DNA from 2 places in the Streptomyces sp. NPDC043746 genome. Region 1 is predicted to be linked to the other one. Evidence: riboswitches for the same ligand, from Rfam matches in the RefSeq annotation. Region 1 holds a riboswitch; the other holds the start of a gene.

Evidence for each region. A riboswitch is a leader RNA that binds a small molecule or an ion and turns the genes downstream of it on or off. The one in region 1 is predicted to bind S-adenosylmethionine.
Region 2: linked by a shared signal. The riboswitch ahead of AC0682_RS27270 (aminotransferase class V-fold PLP-dependent enzyme) and the one ahead of thrC (threonine synthase) in region 1 are both predicted to bind S-adenosylmethionine.

The regions. Positions count from the first base shown of each region.
Region 1 is NZ_JBWKCM010000020.1:55,352-58,750, reverse strand. Features, by position in the region: gene AC0682_RS21370 (cold-shock protein) at 1-205, opposite strand, end outside; gene AC0682_RS21365 (MoaD/ThiS family protein) at 614-892, opposite strand; gene thrC (threonine synthase) at 949-2,244, opposite strand; SAM riboswitch class I at 2,263-2,390, opposite strand; gene AC0682_RS21355 (glucosyl-3-phosphoglycerate synthase) at 2,544-3,399, shown strand, end outside.
Region 2 is NZ_JBWKCM010000033.1:27,051-30,449, forward strand. Features, by position in the region: gene qcrB (cytochrome bc1 complex cytochrome b subunit) at 1-225, shown strand, start outside; gene trpD (anthranilate phosphoribosyltransferase) at 349-1,416, shown strand; SAM riboswitch class IV at 1,502-1,619, shown strand; gene AC0682_RS27270 (aminotransferase class V-fold PLP-dependent enzyme) at 1,829-3,247, shown strand; gene AC0682_RS27275 (Lrp/AsnC family transcriptional regulator) at 3,312-3,399, opposite strand, start outside.

The DNA of each region.
Region 1 (3,399 bases):
AGCCGACGGCGAGCTTGACCATGTCTGCCTGGGGCCCCTTCTGGCCCTGCGAGATCTCGAATTCAACTCGCTGACCCTCTTCGAGGGTGCGGTACCCGTCCATCTGGATCGCGCTGTAGTGGACGAAAACATCCGCACCACCGTCGACCGCGATGAAGCCGTACCCCTTCTCCGCGTTGAACCACTTGACGGTGCCCTGAGCCATGCCTAACTCCCCTATAACTGGCCCTTGCACGGGACCGCACTTCGCGGCCCCGGGTCGGAACTCACCCTCCGACAGGAGAGGGTGCGCAGCGCCGCAGCGCGTCGACCGCGGCTGAATGTATCCGCCCAACTGCCCTCTGCAACAGGTCAATCGGACGAGAATTCTGGGCGCGGCCGAGCGCCCGAATATGCGGGATTGCTGAAATTTACGGGCAAGTCGGGCCAGGCAAAGGCCACTTATGCCTCAAGGGGTTCACGCACTTTGGCTGCTTCTTATCGGTCCGGGCGCATTCTCATATGCGGGCGGCGCGTGCAGCGAAGGGGGTTTCCCCAACTGTACCGCGCTCAACCATGCAGAATTGCCCCCTCCGCCCTGCGGGGCGGAGGGGGCAATGGTGTGCGTGCGGGCTCAGCAGCCGCCGGCCACGGCCGGGATGATCGAGATGCCGGCGCCGTCCGGCGTGGCCGCGTCCAGGCCGCCCTCGAAGCGCACGTCGTCGTCGTTGACGTACACGTTCACGAAGCGGCGCAGCTTGCCCTGGTCGTCCAGGACACGGGCGGCGATGCCCGGGTGGTCCTTCTCCAGGGACTCGATGACCTCGGCGAGCGTGGCGCCCTCGGCCGGGACCTCGGCCTGGCCGCCGGTGTACGTACGGAGGATGGTGGGGATGCGGACCTTGACGCTCATGGTGGTGCCCTTCTTGCTTCGGACTCGGCGGGCCCGGTCTGCTCGGACCCGGTGGGTCAGGCGGAGGCGAGGCCCGCGGCGCGGAACGCGTCCAGGCTCGGCTTGATGGTGGCCGTCGCCTGCGAGGTCGCGGAGACCGCGTCGAGCGTCTTGAGCCCGTCACCGGTGTTCAGGACGACGGTGGTGAGCGCCGGGTCGATCGCACCGGCCTCGATCAGCTTCTTCGTCACGCCGACCGTCACGCCGCCCGCCGTCTCACCGAAGATGCCCTCGGTGCGCGCCAGCAGCTTGATCGCGTCGACGACCTGCTCGTCGGTCACGTCCTCCACCGCGCCGCCCGTGCGGCGGGCGATGTCCAGGACGTACGGGCCGTCCGCCGGGTTGCCGATGGCCAGCGACTTGGCGATGGTGTTCGGCTTCTGGGGGCGGACCACGTCGTGTCCGGCCTTGAAGGCGGCGGAGACCGGGGAGCAGCCCTCGGCCTGGGCGCCGAAGATCTTGTACGGCTTGTCCTCGACCAGGCCGAGCCGGATCAGCTCCTGGAACCCCTTGTCGATCTTCGTCAGCTGGGAGCCGGACGCGATCGGGACGACGATCTGGTCGGGCAGCTTCCAGCCGAGCTGCTCGCAGATCTCGTACGCCAGGGTCTTGGAGCCCTCGCCGTAGTAGGGGCGCAGGTTGACGTTGACGAAGCCCCAGCCCTCGCCCAGGGGGTCCCCGATCAGCTCGGAGCAGAAGCGGTTCACGTCGTCGTAGTTGCCCTCGATGCCGACCAGTTCGCCGCCGTACACCGCGGCCATGACGACCTTGCCCTGCTCCAGGTCGTGCGGGATGAACACGCAGGAGCGCAGCCCGGCGCGGGCGGCGGCGGCGCCGACGGCACCGGCCAGGTTGCCCGTGGAGGAGCAGGAGAGGGTGGTGAATCCGAAGGCGCGGGCGGCCTCGACGGCGATCGCGACGACGCGGTCCTTGAAGGAGTGCGTCGGGTTGCCGGAGTCGTCCTTGACGTACAGGCCGCCGGTGACGCCCAGCTCGCGGGCGAGGTTGTCGGCCTTGACCAGCTTGGTGAAGCCGGGGTTCAGGTTGGGCTTGTCGGCCACGTCGGCGGGGACCGGCAGCAGCGGGGCGTAGCGCCAGATGCTGTTCGGTCCGGCCTCGATGCGCTTGCGCAGGGCCTCCGGGTCACCGGCCGGCAGGTCGTACGCCACTTCCAGCGGCCCGAAACAGGACGCGCAGGCGAAAAGGGGGCCGAGGTCGAAACGCTCGCCGCACTCGCGGCAGGAAAGCGCCACAGCGGGACCGAGGTCCACGGCAGCGGTGGTGGCGTTTCCTGCGATGGTCTGAACAGCCATGATGGCGGAGGCCCTTTCTCCTCATCTTCCTCGCAGCGCATTTCGCCGCAAGACGGAATTGGCACCTTCCCCACCGTGACCTCGCGGTCGGCAGGAGGGTTGCCGGGACTTCAACGGGCCGTTCCCTCAGTCCCTCTGGATGAGCTCTGTGGCACCGGATCTTCGATCCAGGCGTTTGTGTGACGACGGACCCCGACATGCGACGGTGGTCCGCGTTGTTCAAGACTGTAACCGAAGGACGGGACGGTTGAGATAGTCGTCCGAACGGCGAGATGGATCACACGCAGGGAGTTCAGACCGTGCTCGAAGAGGTGGAACGCTGGCTGACCAGGCGGTCCTGGTCGGCCGCCGACCGCCCGCTGGACCGGCTCCTCGACGCCCGGACCGCCGAACCGCACCGCACCTCGGTGAGTGTGGTGCTGCCCGCGCTGAACGAGGAGGCCACGGTCGGCGCGATCGTGGCGACGATCCGGCGGGAGCTGATGGAGAAGGTCCGGCTGGTGGACGAACTGGTGGTGATCGACTCCGGCTCCACCGACTCCACCGCCGCCGTCGCCCGCGACGCGGGCGCCCGGGTGGTCCACCGGGACACGATCCTGCCCCGGATGCCGGCCGTGCCGGGCAAGGGCGAAGTGCTCTGGCGATCACTCCTGGTGACCAGTGGGGAGATCGTCTGCTTCGTCGACGCGGACCTCAGGGACTTCTCGGCGGACTTCGTCTCGGGGACGGTCGGCCCGCTGCTCACCGATCCGGCGGTCCGGTTCGTCAAGGCGATGTACGACCGTCCGCTCGACGGCACCGCAGGCCAGGGCGGTCGCGTCACCGAGCTGGTGGCCCGCCCGCTGCTCAATCTGCACTGGCCGCAGCTGGCCGGATTCGTGCAGCCGCTGGGCGGCGAGTACGCGGTGCGGCGCTCGCTGCTGGAGCGGCTGCCCTTCCCGGTCGGTTACGGAGTGGAGCTGGGGCTCCTGGTCGACGCGCTGCACACCGTGGGGCTGGACGCGCTGGCCCAGGTGGATGTGGGCGTGCGGCGCCACCGCCACCAGGACGGGCAGGCGCTGGGACGGATGGCGGCGGCGATCTACCGCACGGCGCAGCTGCGGCTCTCCCGGGGCCATCTGGTGCGGCCCGCGCTGACGCAGTTCGAGCGGGGCG
Region 2 (3,399 bases), on a different contig from region 1:
GAGCCGCTCTCCCAGGAGAAGCTGCACACGCTCACCCAGCACCACCAGTACAAGCCGCTCGAACTCGGCCCCGAGGTCGACGAGAACGGCGTCAAGCGTAAGATCCCCGTACTGCAGAAGGTCCGGGCCAAGCTCAGCAAGGGCTACTACGGCGAGAACAACCAGATCGCCAAGCCCACCGCCGAGGAGTACAAGGAGATCACCGAGGGCCACGGCCACCACTGATCACCTGAACTGATCGCCACCGCGGGAGCCCCGTCCATCCGATGGACGGGGCTCTTCGCGGTCCCGGCGGCTGGATAGGGTGGAGCCGTATCTTTCCCGGCTGTGGACCCCCTGGAGCGGACCATGAACGTTGTGACCCCGAGCGGCGGCGACAGCGTGGCGGACCGTTCCTGGCCCGGCCTGCTGAACCCCCTGCTGCGCGGCGAGAACCTCTCCTCCGAGGAGACCGCCTGGGCGATGGACCGCATCATGAGCGGCGAGGCCACCGACGCGCAGATCGCCGGCTTCGCGGTCGCGCTGCGGGCCAAGGGCGAGACCGTCGAGGAGGTCACCGGGCTGGTACGCGCGATGTACGCGCACGCCAACACCATCGAGGTGCCCGGCCGCACCGTCGACATCGTCGGCACCGGCGGCGACCTCGCCAAGACCGTCAACATCTCGACCATGGCGGCGATCGTCATCGCCGGTACCGGTGCCAAGGTCGTCAAGCACGGCAACCGGGCCGCCTCCTCCGCGAGCGGCTCCTCCGACGTCCTGGAGAAGCTCGGCGTCAACCTGGAGCTGACCCCGCAGCGGGTGGTGGAGGTCGCCGAGGCTGCGGGCATCACGTTCTGTTTCGCCGTCAAGTTCCATCCCGCCCTGCGGTACGCCGCCAAGGCCCGCAAGGAACTGGGCGCGCAGACCACGTTCAACATCCTGGGCCCCCTCACCAATCCGGCCCAGGTGCGCGCCCAGGCGATCGGGGTGGCCGACGCCCGGATGGCGCCCATCGTCGCGGGCGTGCTGGCGGAGCGGGGCAACTCGGCACTCGTCTTCCGCGGCGACGACGGGCTCGACGAACTGACCACCACCGCCACCTCGCGGATCTGGGTGGTCCGCGACGGGGGGGTGCGCGAGGAGCCCTTCGACCCGCGCGACGTCGGGCTGAACATCGTCCCCGTGGAGGCGCTGCGCGGCGCCGACGCCTCGTACAACGCGGATGTGGCCCGCCGCCTGCTGGACGGCGAGGGCGGCGCGGTACGGGAGGCGGTGCTGCTCAACGCGGCGGCGGCGCTCGTCGCGCTCGACCCGGGGACCGGTGGGTCGCTGACCGAGCGGATCGCGGCGCAGATCCAGGTCGCCGCCGAGGCCGTCGACTCCGGTGCGGCCAAGCACGCCCTGGAGCGCTGGGTGGCGGCCAGTAACGCCTGAGGCACGCGGAGTGTGACGCGGGGCGCGGTCCGGCATCCGGACCGCGCCCTTGCGCGTCCCCGTAGGTATGGCAAGATGCTGCGCAGGTCATGAGTGACAGCGACTACGGCCCCGGCCCGCTGTCCGGCAACCCTCCGTCCGTGGCGGGGTGCCCCGGGTGAAGACCAGGCCGCAGGCAGCGAGGTCTGCGGCAAGCGCGGGCCCCTCGGCGTCCAGTGGACGTCAGCCCCCGGGGTCCTGGTCCCTAGGGAGCCTCTTGTGAGCAAGCGAATGCGCTAGGGCTCGTCCCAGGGCTTCTCCGTGCCCTGGGCTGATAGCCCTTCTTCCGCGCACCCTCTTTCCCCACCCCTCTCCAGCGCTGCCGCGTTTCCGCCGGCGCACGGATTTCGCCTGCCTCGTACGGGAGTTCGCCATGTCTGTCTCCACCGCTGCCATCGACTCGTCGGTTTGTGCCCCGCTGCCTGTTCTGGGGCAGGATGTCACTGTTCCGCTCGTCACCGGTGGTGAAGTCGCCTACGCCGCACTCGACTACGCCGCCAGCGCCCCGGCCCTCCAGCGGGTCTGGGACGACGTCGCCGCGTACGCCCCGTACTACGGCAGCGTCCACCGCGGTGCCGGCTACCTCTCGCAGCTCTCCACCGACCTCTTCGAGAGCAGCCGCCGCACCGTCGCGGAGTTCCTCGGCTGCCGCGCCGACGACCAGGTCGTCTTCACCCGCTCCACCACCGACTCCCTCAACCTGCTGGCCGCCGCGCTCCCGGACGGCTGCCAGGTCTTCGTGTACGAGACCGAGCACCACGCCTCCCTGCTGCCCTGGCGCGACGCCCGGGTCACGTACCTCGACGCGCCCCGCACCCCGGGCCAGGCGGTCCAGACCCTGGAGCGGGCGCTCGCGGACCGCGACCCCTACGGCCCGGCCCTCGTCTGCGTGACCGGTGCCTCCAACGTGACCGGTGAGCTCTGGCCGGTGAGGGAGCTGGCCGCCGCCGCGCACGCGCACGGGGCCCGGATCGTCCTGGACGCCGCCCAGCTCGCCCCGCACCATCCGGTGGACATCGCCGAACTGGACGTCGACTGGGTCGCGTTCTCCGGCCACAAGCTGTACGCGCCCTTCGGCTCGGGCGTCCTCGCGGGCCGCGCCGACTGGCTCCAGGCCGCCGAGCCCTACCTGGCCGGCGGCGGCGCCTCCCGCAGGGTCGCCCGGCGCGCGGACGGGGGCGTGGACGTCGACTGGCACACCACGGCCGCCCGCCACGAGGCCGGTTCGCCCAACGTGATCGGCGTCTACGCCATCGCCTCCGCCTGCAAGGCCCTCACCGAGGCGGGGTTCGACACGCTGGTGGCCCGGGAGCAGGAGCTGGTGCGCCGGGTCAGCGAGGGGCTGGCCGAGGTGCCCGAGGTCCAGGTGCTCTCGCTCTTCGGGGACGACGCGCCCCGGGTCGGGGTCATCTCCTTCGTGGTGCGCGGCTGGAACAGCTCGCACTTCGCCGCCGCCCTCTCCGCCGAGTACGGCATCGGCGTCCGCGACGGCCTCTTCTGCGCCCACCCGCTGGTGCGCACCCTGCTCGGCAGCGACCCGCAGGACCCGGGGGAGTGCGGCGCCCCCGAGGCCGAGCCGGGCGAGCTCCCCCAGCCTTCGGCCGGGGGGACCCCCTCCTCGCTTCGCTCGCTCAACGCCATCCGGGTCAGCTTCGGGGCCGGTACGCCGGACGAGCACATCGAGCGGTTCCTGCGCGCGGTCTCCGAGCTGGTCCGCGAGGGCGCCCAGTGGAAGTACCGCACCGAGGACGGCCGTTGCGTCCCGGACCGGGGCGAGGCCGCGCAGGTCTGAGGCGTGAGAACCACTTCGGCCGGGTACGGGCGCGCTGCCCGTCCCCGGCCGACGTGCGTACGTCCTACGCGTCCAGGCCGATCGCGAACGCCGCCTCCAGGTCGTGCTGGGAGTACGTACGGAACGCCACATGGGTGTCGGTGCCCTCGACG